2 regions of the Nonomuraea sp. NPDC003709 genome follow, and region 2 is predicted to be linked to the other one. Evidence: riboswitches for the same ligand, from Rfam matches in the RefSeq annotation. Region 2 holds a riboswitch; the other holds the start of a gene.
The links. A riboswitch is a leader RNA that binds a small molecule or an ion and turns the genes downstream of it on or off. The one in region 2 is predicted to bind cyclic di-AMP.

Region 1 (7,804 bases), on a different contig from region 2:
ATCTGGAGCTCGCCGGCGGGGCCTCGGTCGTCGGGCTGTTCACCGTGGCGGTGCACCGGCCGTTCAAGGTCTCCGGCCCGGTCATGCTGTTCTCCCTCGTCACGCTCGTGCCGTTCATCCTGCTGCGGTACCACACCGACGCGGAGCGCGGCGAGATGGTGGCCTTGTCCCTGGCGCTGGTGCTGACCGTGTTCGCGTGGGGCGTCGTGGTCAGGGCCCGGCGGCAGCTCGTCTGGTCGCTCAGGCAGCGGGCCGACAGCGCCGCGGAGGAGGCCAAGCGGCTCGAACGCGAGCGCATCGCCCGGGAGATGCACGACGTGCTCGCGCACCGCATCTCCATGCTCAGCCTGCACGCCGGCGCGCTGGAGTTCCGGCCGGACGCGCCCGCCGAGGAGATCGCCAGGGCGGCCGGGGCGATCAGGACCAACGCCCACCTGGCACTGCAGGATCTGCGCGAGGTCATCGGCGTGCTGCGGCACGCGGGGCCGGGCGGCGACGACGACCCGGTGCCCGACCGGCCGCAGCCCACACTGGCCGACCTGCCCACGCTGGTCGAGGAGTGCCGCCACGCGGGCATGGACGTCCGGCTCGACCTGCGCGCCCGCGGCGACGCGCCGGAAGGGCTCGGCCGCAACGTCTACCGCATCGTCCAGGAGGCGCTCACCAACGCGCGCAAGCACGCGGGCGGGGCGCCCGTGGCGGTCGCCGTCTCGGGCACGCGGGGCGAGGGGCTGTCGGCGGAGGTGCGCAATCCCGTGGGGGTGCGCCACGTCCCGTACATCCCGGGCGCCGGGGCCGGGCTCATCGGGCTGACCGAACGCGCCGAGCTGGCGGGCGGGCGGCTGGAGCACGGCGCGACGCAGGACGGCGAGTTCGTGGTGCGCGCGTGGCTACCCTGGCCGGTGGAGACGACCCGGGAGGACGCATGATCAGGCTGCTGATCGTCGACGACGACGCGATGGTGCGGGCGGGGCTGTCGATGATCCTGGGCGGCGCCGACGACATCGTGATCGTGGCCGAGGCCGGCGACGGGTCCGAGGTGCCGCCGCTGGTGGCCGAGCACCGGCCCGACGTGGTGCTGATGGACATCCGCATGCCCGGCGTCGACGGGCTGACCGCCACCGAGGCGCTGCGCGGCACGTCCGCGCCGCCCGAGGTGGTGGTGCTGACCACGTTCCACGCCGACGCGCAGGTGCTGCGGGCGCTGCGGGCGGGGGCGGCGGGGTTCCTGCTGAAGGACATCGCGCCGGGCGACCTGGTGCAGGCCATCAGGAAGGTGGCCGCGGGCGAGCCGATCCTGTCGCCCGCGGTGACGCGGCAGCTCATCACGCACGTGTCCGACGGCGCCGCGGGAGACCGTACCTCACGGGCGAGGAAGCTGCTCGGCCGGCTCAGCGAGCGGGAGCGGGAGGTGGCGCTGGCCGTGGGGCAGGGCAGGTCCAACGCCGAGATCGCACGGGAGCTCTACATGAGCGTGCCCACGGTCAAGGCGCACGTCTCGCGCATCCTGTCCAAGCTCGGCCTCAACAACCGGGTCCAGGTCGCGCTGCTGGTCTACGACGCCGGCACGTAGTCAGCGGGTCAGGAGCTCCTCGATCGTGGCCCGGTGCAGCACCAGGTCGTCGGGGTCGTCGGGCCTGGGCTGCTCGCCGAAGTGGATCCGGCGCTGCCACACCCTGGCCATGACGATGCCGTGCCGGAGCGCCGCGTACATCTCGTAGAAGTCCATGTCGCGAGGCTCGTACCCCGTGATTTCCCGATATTTCCTGCAAACGTCTTCGCTGCGCATGAAGTCGGGCATGCCAGGAAAGCCTGCGGAGACCGTGATGTCCTGGAAGAAGCGGTGGAGGAAGATCATCCAGGACAGGTCCAGCTCGGGCGGCCCCACCGCGGCCATCTCCCAGTCGAGCACCGCGACCGGGGTGAAGTCCCTGAACATCATGTTCCCGATCCTGGCGTCGCCCCAGCACAGCACGTCCGGCCCGGGCTCCTGCGGCCAGTGCGACTCGAGCCACCGGAAGGCCCGGTCCAGCACCGGGATCGGCCGCTCGCCGTGGGCCCAGTCGTAGTAGCCCCGCTGCGCCTCGACGTGCGCGCGCAACCCGGCGGCCCCGAACGGGGCCAGCTCCGCGGGCGTGAACTCCGCCCGGTGCAGCGCCGCCAGGACCGCCACGCCGGCGTCCTGCAGCCTGCGCTGGTCCGCGGGCGCCGCGTCGAGCAGCCAGCTCCCGAACGTGTACGGCATCACGTCCGGCGGCACGTCGCCGTCCTCGCGCTCCATGACGAGGAACGGCGTGCCCAGGTGTTCCGGGTCCGGCTCGAACCAGAGGGCCCTGGGCGCTGGGATCCCAGCTTTCTGCCTGGCCAGGCGCATGATCTCGAACTGCGCCCCAAGATCGTACGAGGGGAACACGGGAACGGCTTCTACCGCAGGTGCGAGCCTGGCTACGCAGCGCGTTCGCCCTTCGCCCCAGGTCGCGGTGAAGAACAGGGTCTCGCTGGACATGCCGTTCTCGGCGGGCCTGGACACCTCGGACACCGAGGCGCTCGCGCCGACCCTCCCGCGCAGCCAGCGGGCCAGGCTGTCGCGCAGTTCCACCAGGTCACGGGTGGAGGTGCGGATCTCTTCTGCCATGGTCGGCCTCCTGGGTGAACACCCGTCCCGGCTCAGTCGTATATCCCCAACCAAGCGCTTGTCTAGAGAGAGGTGGCCGTTACGGTCAGGTACGCGGCAGCCGTACCCTTGTCTGAAAGGGCATGTCACGAAGGGACAAGTGGGATGAGTTCAGCGGGTGAAGGCCTGTCTCGCCCGCTTCCCGAGCAGGTGCGGCTCAATGTCGTCGATCTGGCGTCCCAGGTCCTCGGGACGATGCCCGCTGCCTCCATACCGCCGCCCCTTCGCGGGATCGCCAAGTTCGACCCCCGAAAACGCGCCAAACTCGGCAGCGCGCCCATCGCGGCGCAGCTCGAGAACGACAAGAAGTTCCGCGAGCTGGTGGCCGAATCGGTGGAGGCCGGCTGGCCCGAATTGGTGGCGTCCCTGGCCGAGGGAAATGTCCCACCGGCCGCCGACCCCGTGCTCGTGGCCGCGGCCGCCTACCTCACCCGTCCGCCCGGCTGGGCGGAGATGATCGAGGTCGCCCGTACGGACCTGGTGCAGTCGGCCGTGGCGGCCGAGGGATCGGAGCGCGAGGAGGTCGTCAACCGGCTCCGCGAGCAGCTCGCCGCGCAGAAGACCGCCGCCAAGGAGGAGGCCGATCGGCTGCGCGAGCAGATCAGGGCGGCCCGGGCGGAAAATTCTGATTTGAGGCGCAAGCTCCACGACGCCCGCGAGCGGGCCAAGGGCGCGGTGCAGCGGGCCGAGGAGATGGAACACGCGGCGGAGGACGCCAGGTCGGCCGCCACGGCCGCGGGCACCGCGGGCGAGTCCGAGCTGCGGCGGCTGCGCGAGCGGCTGGCCGACGTGGAGAAGCAGCTGGAGGCCTCGCGCCGGGCCGCCCGCGAGGGCAGGAGCATCGAGGACGCCCGCATCCGGGTGCTGCTCGACGCGCTGCAGGACGCCTCGGCCGGGCTGCGCAGGGAGCTCGCCCTGCCCACGATGATCAGCCGGCCCGCCGACTCGGTCGCCGCGGTCACCGGCGAGCGGCCCGGCGTCCGGGGGGTGCCCGCGCGGGCGCTGGCCGACGACGACCCGCAGCTCCTCGACCAGCTCCTGGCCCTGCCGCAGGTCCACCTGATCATCGACGGCTACAACGTGACCAAGACCGGCTACGGCACGCTCACCCTCGCCGACCAGCGCACCCGGCTCATGACCGGGCTCGGCGGGCTGGTGGCGCAGACCAGGGTCGAGGTCACCGTCGTGTTCGACGGGGCCGAGCTCAACTCCCCGGTGCAGGTCGTGGCGCCGCGCGGGGTGCGGGTGCTGTTCAGCCAGCCGGGGGAGATCGCCGACGATCTGATCCGCCAGCTCGTACGCGCCGAGCCGCCCGGCCGGGCCATGGCCGTGGTGTCGTCGGACCGCGAGGTGGCCGAGTCCGTCAGGCGGATGGGAGCCAGACCCGTTCCGTCTGGTTTGCTGCTGCGCAGGCTGGGCCGGGCCTAGATTACCTGCACCCCTTACGTGCGGATTTGCCGCGCTGCGCCAGGGATATTACGAATTGGGCGGATAACGTGTGACCTCACCCGCCACTTCTGTACTATTCGCCCCAGATATCATCCCTGGGAGGCGACACAGTGAGGTTTGGCAGGGTGCCGGTGGCCGCGGGTCTCGCGTTCGGGCTGGTCCTGTCCCCCATGGGAGCCGCCGTCGCTGATCCCCGGCCCACCCTCGGACAGGCCAAGGCCAAGCTCGACAAGCTCAACGACAAGGCCGACAAGGTCGTCGACCGCTTCAACACGGCCACCGAGCGGTACAAGGCCGCCAAGGGCGCCTACACCAAGCTGAACGACCGCTACAAGACCAAGCTGGCGACGGTCGCGGACCTGCGCGCCCAGGTGATCGGCATGGCCGTCGACAGCTACAAGCTCGGCACCGACGTGACCTCCCTGCCCGGCCTGGTGAGCGCGGACCGCCCCGACGACTTCCTGATGAGCCTGGCGCTGGCCGGGCAGCTCTCGCGGGAGCGGGCGGAGAAGCTGGCCGCGTTCGACCGGGAGAACCGCGGGCTGAAGGTCGAACGCGACAAGGCGGAAGAGGCGCTGGAGGCGGCCGACCGGGAACGGGACGGGGTCGAGAAGGAGCGTTCGGAGATCATGAAGCTGATCTCCGAGCAGAAGAAGCTCCTGAAGAAGCTGGGCGCCTACAACCCCGGCAACCCGAACAGCGTCGGCATCCAGTACACGGGCCCGGCCTCGGGCAACGCCGCCGCCGTCCTGCGCTTCGCCTTCGCCCAGGTGGGCAAGCCGTACGTGTTCGGCGGGACGGGTCCGGGCGGCTGGGACTGCTCCGGCCTGACCCAGGCGTCGTGGCGCGCCGCGGGCGTGTCGCTGCCGCGCACGACCTGGCAGCAGTGGGCCTGGGGTGCGAGCCGCAAGGTCTCACTGAGCGCCCTCCAGCCGGGGGACCTCATCTTCAGCTCGAGCTTGGGTCACGTCAGTATCTACGCCGGCGACGGGAGAATCGTTCACGCGCCGCAGACGGGCGACGTGGTCAAGGTCGTCAAACTCTCGGCGTACGGCGGCCGCCTCGTGGGCGCCATCCGCCCGTAGCTACGACGCCGGATCGTTGATCGCATCAGCCGAACGAGGTTCGGCCGATGGGCGATGGGAACGATCCAGCGTGCCTGACGAGTCACAACAAGTGTGACAAACGCGACATTTGGGGCCTGACAAACGGGCGCGAAAACAAATGTGAGCAGCGTCACATTTTGGTAACGGAACCTGGTGTTCCAGCAGGGATTTCCCTCCTTACTGACTCCACTATCTGATCTTTACAAGCGGTGTTCCGCTTTGCCGATCCTTGACCCTTCGGCGTAGCTTCTGGCGACGTCGCGGTGAACAAGCCATGTCCCCCGCGAACCCGCACCGGTCTATCCCGGTGTGAGACAGATAAAGATCCGCTGGTCAACCGCCCAAATGTCCCCATATCAACACATTGGTCGGGACGGTTGGCCTGCCGAATCCGTGCAGCCAGGAGGCACGGAGCCGGGGACCCAGCGATCCCAGTTCCCCAGGGATCAGGGGGTGAATCGGCGCGCACATCGCGCCGTAGGGCGACTTCCAGGCCCGAATCCGTCAGCTAACCCGGTAGGCATTCGTGGAAGAGTCAAGGAGAAATCCTGTCTACCTCCCTGCATAACCCCCGTCTGTCCCGCATTGCCCTGAGTGGCGTAGCGCTCACGATGACCGTGACGGCCGGAGGTGCGATCCTCCATGCCCCAACGGCTCAGGCGGCCACGACCGATTCGGCTTCGACGACCAAGGCGGCCGCAACCGCCGGAACCTCGAAGACGACCTCGGCCGCGGCGCTGAGGGCGGCCAAGGTCGCCCGTCAGAAGGCGAAGGCCAGCAAGGCCGTCGCCGTGGCCAAGAACCAGGTCGGTGACCCGTACCGGTACGGAGGCACAGGCCCTGGTTCGTTCGACTGCTCCGGCCTCGTCCAGTACGCCTGGAAGAAGGCCGGGGTGAAGCTCCCACGCGTGGCGGCCAGCCAGTTCGCCCGCACCAGGAACAAGGTCTCGTGGCGGAACCTCCGGCCCGGCGACCTGATGTTCTTCAGGGGGCTCGGCCACGTGGGCATGTACGTCGGCAAGGGCAAGATGGTCCACTCGCCTCGGACAGGCGAACGGGTACGCATCGACAAGCTGAGTGAATGGCGGCGGGCGTCGTTCGTCGGCGCTGTTCGTCCCGGCATGTGAAGAAGCCCCGCCCGGCTCCTCCGGGCGGGGCTCTCCCATTGTTACTTTCATTTTTTTACGGCGGAGCACGGGCGGCACCACCCGCCGCACCTGGCTGAGGGCCTCCAGGAAGACGCCCGCTGACCCGCACAACGCACCCACCGCCACGGCGCCCCCTCAAAACAGCCACCCCACCCACCCACACCGCCCGCCTCCCGGCCTCGCGCACGTGGCCCCACAGGCCCACAGCCGCTCGGCTCACGGGTCACGGCTCACGGGCCAGGCTCCCCGTCCTCTGGCGCGCAGCCACCGCATGCGGTGCGGGTGGACGGCTCTCACGGGCGCGCGGTTCGGGGTGCGGAGTGGCCGGTCATGGGTCGGCGGGCGGCTACGATCGGGCATCGTGTCAGGGCAGGTGAGTCGGCGGGCCGCGATCGTCTCCGTCCTGCTTCTCGCCGTCGCCCCCGGCAGCGCCCCCACCCCCGATTCCCCCATCCTTCCCGCCGGAGTCCGCGGCCTGTGGGGTGACGGCGAGGTCGTGGCCCGTGGGGCGCGGTCCGTGGTCGTCGGCCGGCACACCGCACCCGCCGAGCTCGGCGACGTCGCACGGAGGGCTGATCGGGCGGGGCAGCGGGTGTCGGCCGTGCTCGGAAGGTCAGTACGACCGCTCGTAGTCGTTCCCTCGTCCGCCGCCGAGGCGGCCGGGCTGGCCGGGGTGGGGCGGGTCGACGGGCTGGCGGCGGTGGCCGATCGCGGGCGTGTGATCATCGTCCCCGAGTTCTTCGCCAGGCTGAACTCCACCGGCAAGGACGTCGTACTCACCCACGAGCTCACCCACGTCGTCGCCGGCACCAACCGCCTGCCCCCATGGCTCTATGAGGGGTTCGCCGACTACGTCGGCTACCGCGACTCCGGGCTCCCCGTGAGGACCGCGGCCGCCGAGCTCGCCGCCGAGGTGCGGGCCGGGAGGCTGCCGAGGGAATTGCCCGGACCTGCGGCCTTCGCGGCTGACGGGCGGGACCCCGTCCGGCTCGCCCGGGCGTACCAGGAGGCTTGGCTGGCGTGTCGCTTCCTGGCTGACCGGTTCGGTGAGAGGACGCTGGTGAGGCTCTACCGTGACGCCCGCGCGGGCGGCGTAGACCGAGCACTCGCCGCGCTCGGCCTCTCCGCGGCCACGCTGACGGCACGGTGGCGCGACTACGTGCGAGACCAGCTCGCGTGAGGGGGAGGCAGATGAGCGAACGGCGGAACGTGGACGACGCGTCGCAAGAGGCGTCGAAGGAGGGTGAGGAGGCCGGAGGCGCCGCGGCTCTGAGTGGCGAGGCGCGCGGTCACGGTGAGAGCGCGTCAGTAAAGGGGGACAGCGTCAGCCCGGTGCCAGGAGGTGGCGCGTCCGTGAAAGGGGAGGGCGTCAGCCCGGTGTCCGGGGGTGGCGCGTCCGTGAAAGGGGAGAGCGCGGGTCCGGTGGC
Region 2 (7,804 bases):
AGGTAGCCCTCGACGTCCACGACCGGGCACATCTCCGGGGTCAGCCGGTCGAGCGCCGCCCCGGAGGGGGTCACCGCGACCAGATCCCCCTCGCGCACGCTCAGGTTGCCGGACGTGCCGATGACCAGGCCGAGCTCGACCGCGCGCCGACCGTACTCGCACAACTGCTCGCGCAGGCTCATGCGCGGCAAATGTAGTCGGTCGTCCGAAATACATCAACGGTCACAAACGATCCAGCGCCTGGAGCATGAGGCGCTCGACGTCGACGCGCTTGAGCCGGCCCGGGTAGAGGAGCAGGTGCAGGCTGAGGCCGTCGACCAGGGCGAGCAGGTGCTCGGTGAGGTCGTCCAGGTTGTCGTCGGTGCGCAGCTCACCCGCCGCACGAGCCTGCGCCAGCAGGTCGCGTACGGCGGCGCGCAGCTCGTCCGCCTCCCTGCGCTGGACCTCGGCCAGGCGCTCCGAGGCCAGGCTGCGGCTCCAGAAGCTGACCTCCAGGCGCGACTCCTGGGTGCGCTCGCCGTCCAGCGGCAGGTTGTCCAGCAGCAGCTCGCGCAGCGCGGCCAGCCCCGTCGCGCCCTCGACCTTGCGGGTCAGCCGGTCGCGGATGCGCTGGTGCGACTGGCGCAGCGCCGACAGCAGGATCTCGTCCTTGTCGGCGAAGTAGTGGGCGAGCACGCCGTTGGAGTATCCGGCCTCCTTGGCGATGGCCCGCGTGGTGGCGGCGTCGATCCCGTCCCTGACGATCACCCGGCGGGCGGCTGACAGGACCTCGCGCCGGCGCTCGTCGTGATCGACGATCTTGGGCATCGGCTCCTCCATTGACTTTTTATTCGGACGTCTGTCTATTTAGACTATGACCGTCGCCACCGTCGGCGTCCACATCGTCGACATTCTCGCCAGGCCCATCGATCACATCCCCGAGGGCCAGGACACCGTACTGGTGGAGCAGATCCGCCTCACCGCCGCCGGCGCCGCCGCCGGAACCGCCGTCGACCTGGTCAAGCTGGGCAACCCCGTGATCACCATGGGAGCCGCCGGCGACGACGAGCTGGGTGACTTCCTGGTGGCGGTGCTCGCCAAGCGCGGCGTCGACGTCTCGCGCCTCGTGCGCAGGGCGGGCGAGCAGACGGCCGCGTCGATCCTGCCCATCAGGCCCGACGGCGGGCGGCCCAGCTTCCACGTGCCGGGGGCCAACCTCAGCGTGACGTACGCGGACCTCGACCCCGACGTGCTGCGCGGCGTGCGGGCGATCCACCTGGGCGGGATGGACGTCACCTTCGGCCTCGGCGACCCGGCGTTCTTCGCTCTCCTGGACGAGGTACGCGCGTCCGGCACCGTCATCACCATGGACCTTCTTTCGGAGATGCCCGACTTATTGGGAATGGCTCGCGCTTTCCTGCCGCACGTGGACTACGTGCTGCCGAACGAGTCGCAGGCCCTCCTCATGACCGGCGCCTCCGACGTCGGCGAGGCCGCCCGGGCCCTGCTGGCCGACGGGCCGCGCGGCGTGCTCGTCACGCTGGGGGCCGCGGGCAGCCTGGTGGTCACTCGGGAAGGCGCGGAGACGGTGCCCGCACTCAAGGTGGACGTCTCGGACACGACCGGCTGCGGGGACGCGTACTGCGCGGGGTTCCTGACGGGCCTCCTGCACGGGCAGGACGTGCTGACCGCGGCCCGCTGGGGCACGGCCGCCGCCGCCCGCGTCGCCACCGGGCTCGGCTCGGACGCCGGCCTCATCGATCTCGACTCGACTCTAAGGACTCTCGGATGACCGACGCAGAACTCCGTCAGCGCGCACTGAAGGTCGTCCCCGGCGGCATGTACGGCCACCTCAACGCCGCCCTCTTCGCCCCCGGATTCCCGCAGTTCTTCGAACGCGGCGAGGGCTGCCGCCAGTGGGACGTTGACGGTCGCGAGTACATCGACTTCATGTGCAGCTGGGGCCCGGTCGTGCTCGGCCACCGCCACCCGCGCGTGGAGGAGGCCGCCGCCCGGCAGGCCGCGCTCGGCGACTGCCTCAACGGCCCCGGCCCGATCATGGTGGAGCTGGCCGAGCTGCTGGTGGACACCGTGCCCAGCGCCGACTGGGCGATGTTCTCCAAGAACGGCACCGACGCCACCACGCAGGCGCTCATGGTCGCCCGCGCCGCCACCGGCCGGACCAAGGTGCTGATGGCGCACGGCGCCTACCACGGAGCGGACCCCTGGTGCACGCCCTCCCTGGCGGGCACGACGCCCAACGAGCGGGCCGACCTGGTGGAGTTCACGTACAACTCACTCGAGTCCTTGGAGGCCGCGGCGGCGACCGTGGAGGGCGACGTGGCGGCGATCATCGTGACGCCGTTCAAGCACGACTCGTTCGAGGACCAGGAGCTGGTGGAGCCCGCCTTCGCGCGGGGCGCCCGCGCCCTGGCCGACCGGCTCGGGGCCGCGCTGGTGATCGACGACGTGCGGGCCGGGTTCCGGGTCGACCTGCGGGGGTCCTGGGAGCCGTACGGGGTGCGGCCCGACCTGACCGCCTGGTCGAAGGCCATGGCGAACGGCTACCCGATCGCCGCCGTCACCGGCACGGACGCGCTGCGCGGACCGGCGCAGACGCTGTACTCGACGGGGTCGTTCTGGTTCTCGGCGGTCGCCATGGCGGCGGCCAAGGCGACCATCGAGACGCTACGCGACACGGACGGCATCGGCGCCATGGAACGCGCGGGCACGCAGCTCCGTGAGGGGCTTTACGCGCAGGCCAAGTCCCACGGGTTCGTGGTGAACCAGACGGGACCCGTCACGATCCCGTGGCTCAGCTTCGACGGGGACGCCGACCTCTCCGTCGCGATGTGGTGGAGCGACGCCTGCCTGCGGCACGGGGTCTACCTGCACCCGTGGCACAACTGGTTCATGTCGGCCGCGCACACGGAGGCCGACGTGGCCAGGGCGCTGGAGGGCACGGACCAGGCGTTCGCGGAGACCCGTGCCCACTTCGGCTAGGGAGCGGTGAGCTTGCTGATCTCGGCCACGACGGACGGCCAGAGCATGCGCGGCAGGTCGTGGCCCATGCCCGGGTAGGTCACCAGCCGGGCGCCCGGGACGGCCGCGGCCGTGGCCTGGCCGCCCGCGACCGGGACGAGCTGGTCCGCCTCCCCGTGCAGCACCAGCGTGGGCACCCGCACCCCGGCGAGCCCTGCCGTGCGGTCGCCCGAGGCCATGATGGCGGCGAGCTGCCGGGCCGTCCCGCCGGGGTCGAAGCAGCGGTCGAACGCGAGTCCGGCCAGCAGGGTGATCCGCTCGCGGTCCAGCTCGTATCCGGGCGAGCCGATGACCGACCAGGTCAGCACCGCCTGGGCCTGGACCGCTTCGCGGTCGGCGGGAGGCGCGGCCATGAGGGTGGCGAGCGCGGCCTCGGTGGGCGGGGCCGCCGAGGGGCCGGGGGTGGACATGATCGAGGTCAGGGTCAGCACCCGGTCCGGGTGGCGGATGGCCAGCGCCTGGGCGATCATGCCGCCCATCGACGCTCCGACCACGTGGGCGGCCGGCCAGCCCAGCGCGTCCATGAGTCCCGCCGAGTCGTCGGCCAGGTCGTCCAGCAGATACGGCGAGGGCGCCCCCATCGCGGGAACGCCCTTGTCGTGGAAGTGTGTGGAGAGACCGGCGTCGCGGTTGTCGAACCGTACGACGTGGTGTCCCTGGTCCGCCAGCAGCGCGCAGAGCCCTTCATCCCAGTGGATGAGCTGCGCGCCGAGCCCCATGATGAGGAGCAGGGGGCGCCCCTCGTGCGAGCCGAAGCTCTCGTAGGCGATTTCGATGCCGTTCGCGGCTACGCGGGTGGTCACGAGGACCAGAATGACATTCTGGTCCAGGTCCGTAAAGTTCAGCCCTTGAGAAGATTGCGAACGCGGTCGCTGGCGAGCACCACGCCGCCGCCCACCGCGGCCACGGCGCTGGCCACGACGGCGCCCGTGCTGGCGCTCCACTCTCCGGCCTCGCGCGCCGGCGGCGGCACGGCCGCACCGGCCGCCGGGGGCTCGGCCGGGTTGTCGTCGCGCTCGGACCAGGCGCCGGTCGAGAACGGGACCGGGTAGTTCTTCTTGCCGGGACCGTTGCCCCACTTGGTGATGACGTAGTCGACCTTGATGTGCCCCTGGCCGCCGACGCCGTCGACGCCGAGCGTCTCCATGTTGAACGAGCCGCCGGTCAGCTCCGCGAACGTCTTGCCGTCCAGGTCGAGCATGACGCCGTTGTTGGAGGGCACGCCCGGGCCGCGGTCGCCGACGAAGAAGGGCAGCTTCTTGCCGTCGTGAATCACGTATCCCTCGGTCATGAGCGGCCAGCTCGGGCTGGCGGCCATACCTTTCTGCATGGGCTTGCCGCTGGCGGGCAGGCCGGTGTCCCCGGCGCGGCCGGAGGAGTCGTCCCAGAAGTACGAAGCAGTGGTCGAGCCCTTGAGCAGGACCTTCTCTTCCGTGTTGGAGTCGGCGTGGGCCGCGGTGCCGGCGATGGTGAGCGCGCCGACGGTGGAGGCGGTGAGCAGAGCGAGGGTACGCAAACCAGAACGTGCAGACATGAAAAGTACAGTCCTTCGCGAGGGGGCAGGGAGATTGCGCTCGCTTGAAAAAGGGCGTAGCAGGGGAAAGCACCTGACAGGGGGAGAGCTACGCGGAGCGCGAAACGAGCCTGGAGAAGGGACCGCTCAGAGGGCGGCCGTCATCACGCTGTAGGGGTGTTCTACGTGATCATTCAAGTTCTGCATATGTCCTCTCCATCTCGCCTACCGGGTTAGCTGACGGGTTCGGGCGGTGGAGTTGCCCTACCGACGCAAAGTCGGATTCACCCCAGGGAGGTGGGTCCCCGGCTCCCGAGTGATCGGGATTAGGCGCCAGCCGGCTGGTTCCCTTGTGTGGTCCACGCCACCGGCTGGTAAGTGGGCATCACTCTAACCACGTATTCCGGACAAACACAAACAGTTCGTCATGAATCGGTGTAAAGATCTACCTGCCCCCGGCATAGAGAAAGGGGGCACGGCATTGCCGTACCCCCTTGAAATTCCCGGCCTCAGCCGCCGCTCTTGCGCCTGAACGATCTTTTACTCGCAGCCGGACCGTGCGCCCCGTGGATCTTCGATGGGTCGCCGCCCTTGCCACCCGCGCTCGAGTCCGCGTGCTGGTTACGCTTGCGCTCCAGCGCCTCGCGGAACTTGCGCTTCATCTCGTCCTCGGGAGTCTCGCTGACTTCCGGCTCCGGTGTTTCCGCCATGAGGACCTCCATGGTGTTGGGGACTATCACAGCTTCGCATGGCGCCGCTTATGACGCGAAACTGGCCTCAACCCTGTTCTGCGGCGTGGCGGGCACCTCCAGCCGCCTGGCCGGCATCACCACCAGCGCGATCAAAGCGAGCAGCGCCCCTGCCACCCCCAGCGACGGGATGACCGCCGCCGCGGCGGAGGCGTGCGCGGCGGCCAGGCCGTGCACGGGCGCCTCCGCCGTGACCGTCGAGGTGTAGAGGGTGCCGCCGACGGCCAGCGCCACGGAGCCGCCGATCTGGCGGAAGAAGGTCAGGTTCGCGGAGGCGACGCCGATGTACTGCGGCTCGACGGACTGCTGGGAGGCCACGGTCAGGCCGGACAGCATCGGGCCCATGCCCAGCCCGATCAGCAGCATCCAGCCGGCCAGCAGGAGCCCGTTGGTCTGCGCGGTCAGGTTCAGGCAGAGCAGGGCGCCCGCGACGAGCAGGAACGGGGAGGCGACCAGCCACGGCTTGTAGACCCTGGTCCTGGACATGAGCGTGCCCATGACGACGCTGCCCAGGACCATGGCCAGCGTCATCGGGTAGATCCTCAGCCCGGACTCGGTCGCGCTGACGCCGAGGGACTGCTGGAAGTAACGCGGCAGGAACACCACGCCGGCGTACATGCAGAAGGCCGTGAAGAAGGACGTGACGTTCACGAGCGTGTAGGTGCGGTTGCCGAACAGGTGCATGGGCATGATCGGGCTGACCGCCCGCCTCTCTACCAGCACGAACACCGCCAGCAACGCGACCGCGAGCACGATCGGCCCGGCCACGGCGGCGTCGGTCCAGGTGTGGCCGTCCAGGCCCTTCTCCGTCAGGCCCAGCAGCAGCGCGCTGATGGCCACGGTGAAGACCGCGATGCCCGCGTAGTCGGGGCGCCCGCCGCCGCCCACGCCCGGCCGGTTCGGCAGGCGGCGCGCGACGATCGCGATCAGCACGAGGCCGATCGGCACGTTCACGTAGAAGGCCCACCGCCAGGTCGCGTGGTCGGTGAACAACCCGCCCAGGAACGGCCCGGCCAGGTACGTCAGGCCCATCACGCCGCCGAACGCACCCTGCACGCGGGCGCCGTTCGTACCCGGAGGGAACATCTCCATCACCAACGCCATCGACAGCGGCAGCAGCGCGCCCGCGCCGAGTCCCTGCAGCGCGCGGAACGCGATGAGCTGCGGCATGTCCTGCGCCGCCCCGCACAGCGCGGACCCGGCCACGAACACCACCATCCCGATCAGCAGCAGCGCCTTCCTGCCGTGCTGGTCGGAGAGCCGGCCGTAGAGCGGCACGGTCACCGTCGAGGTGAGCAGGTACGCCGTCACCACCCAGACGTAGAGCGTCGTACCGCCCAACTCGGCCGTGATCCGCGGTAACGCGGTGCCGACGATCGTCTGGTCGAGCATCGCCAGGAACATCCCGCCGAGCACCGCGAGCAAGAGGAGCCCTTGAGGCTTCATGTCATCATTCACATGTGAAGATTGATATGTAAATCCTGACATGTCAAGTCTTCGATATGCTGGCGCGCATGTCCCTTCGGATCGCGCTTCTCGGGCTGCTCGAGGCCGTCGGCCCGGCGAGCGGGTATGACCTGGCCAAGAAGTTCGAGCACTCGCTCAACCACGTGTGGCAGGCCGGGCACACGCAGATCTATCCCGAGCTGGTGAAGATGGCGGCCGACGGCTTGGTGGCGGCCTCGTCGGAGGGCGCGAGGGGGCGCAAGATCTACACGATCACCCCCGAGGGGGCGCGGGAGCTGCACACGTGGCTGGTGGAGCACGAGCCCGTCTTCGTCGTACGCAACGAGACCGCGCTGCAGGCGTTCCTGCTGCCGCTGCTCTCCACGGACGAGGCGATCGCGGTGGTCGAGCGGATCAAGGCCGGGTACGAGGCACGGCTGGTGGTCCTCGACTGCCAGCCTGCGGAGGGGACCGGCCACTACGCGCTGCGGCTCGGGCTGGCCCAGGTCCGCACCGGCATCGAGTGGGCCGAGGAGACCCTGGCCGCCCTCAGGAGCCGCTGAGCCCGCCCGCTCAGGTAAAGGGGAACCACTCCGTTCCTGGTGTTGTGTTGGAGCGGCCCAGGAAATAGACCCGGCATGCCCGCCACGATCGCCACGTCCGCAGTCGCGTCATGAGTCTCCTCGGCCGCGACCTGGCGATGGACCTCGGGGGCTCCCGCACGCGGATCTACGTCAGGGGCAAGGGCATCGTGCTCGACGAGCCCTCCGCGGTGACGATCGACGGCCGTACCGGCAAGATCATCGGGTACGGCGCGGACGCGACGGGCGAGGAGATCTGCTGGCCGGTCAGCGGCGGCCTGCCGGCCGACGGCGACCTCACCCTGCGGATGGTCAAGCACTTCCTGAGCAAGGTGCACCGGCGACCGCTCGCCAGGCCACGCCTGATCATGGCGCTGCCCGACGGCTCCACGCCGATCGAGCGGGCCACGCTGCGCGACGTGGCGTACGAGGCGGAGGCCAGGCAGATCCGGCTGATCCCGCACTCGCTCGCGGCGGCGCTCGGCGCGGGCCTG

Region 1: it holds a riboswitch for cyclic di-AMP, as region 2 does, so the genes downstream of both, ABZX61_RS04760 (C40 family peptidase) here and ABZX61_RS29975 (hypothetical protein) in region 2, are expected to answer to the same signal.

Annotation. Positions count from the first base shown of each region.
Region 1 covers NZ_JBEXMW010000002.1:62,282-70,085, forward strand. Annotated here, with positions in the region: gene ABZX61_RS04735 (histidine kinase) at 1-929, shown strand, start outside; gene ABZX61_RS04740 (response regulator transcription factor) at 926-1,573, shown strand; gene ABZX61_RS04745 (phosphotransferase family protein) at 1,574-2,635, opposite strand; gene ABZX61_RS04750 (NYN domain-containing protein) at 2,780-4,102, shown strand; gene ABZX61_RS04755 (NlpC/P60 family protein) at 4,234-5,208, shown strand; cyclic di-AMP (ydaO/yuaA leader) riboswitch at 5,603-5,767, shown strand; gene ABZX61_RS04760 (C40 family peptidase) at 5,841-6,356, shown strand; gene ABZX61_RS04765 (hypothetical protein) at 6,739-7,557, shown strand.
Region 2 covers NZ_JBEXMW010000010.1:237,820-245,623, forward strand. Annotated here, with positions in the region: gene ABZX61_RS29950 (class II aldolase/adducin family protein) at 1-182, opposite strand, end outside; gene ABZX61_RS29955 (TetR/AcrR family transcriptional regulator) at 223-807, opposite strand; gene ABZX61_RS29960 (carbohydrate kinase family protein) at 854-1,771, shown strand; gene ABZX61_RS29965 (aminotransferase class III-fold pyridoxal phosphate-dependent enzyme) at 1,768-2,982, shown strand; gene ABZX61_RS29970 (alpha/beta fold hydrolase) at 2,979-3,824, opposite strand; partial or broken gene ABZX61_RS29975 (hypothetical protein) at 4,076-4,441, opposite strand; cyclic di-AMP (ydaO/yuaA leader) riboswitch at 4,742-4,877, opposite strand; gene ABZX61_RS29980 (DUF5302 domain-containing protein) at 5,044-5,244, opposite strand; gene ABZX61_RS29985 (MDR family MFS transporter) at 5,293-6,741, opposite strand; gene ABZX61_RS29990 (PadR family transcriptional regulator) at 6,798-7,292, shown strand; gene ABZX61_RS29995 (rod shape-determining protein) at 7,403-7,804, shown strand, end outside.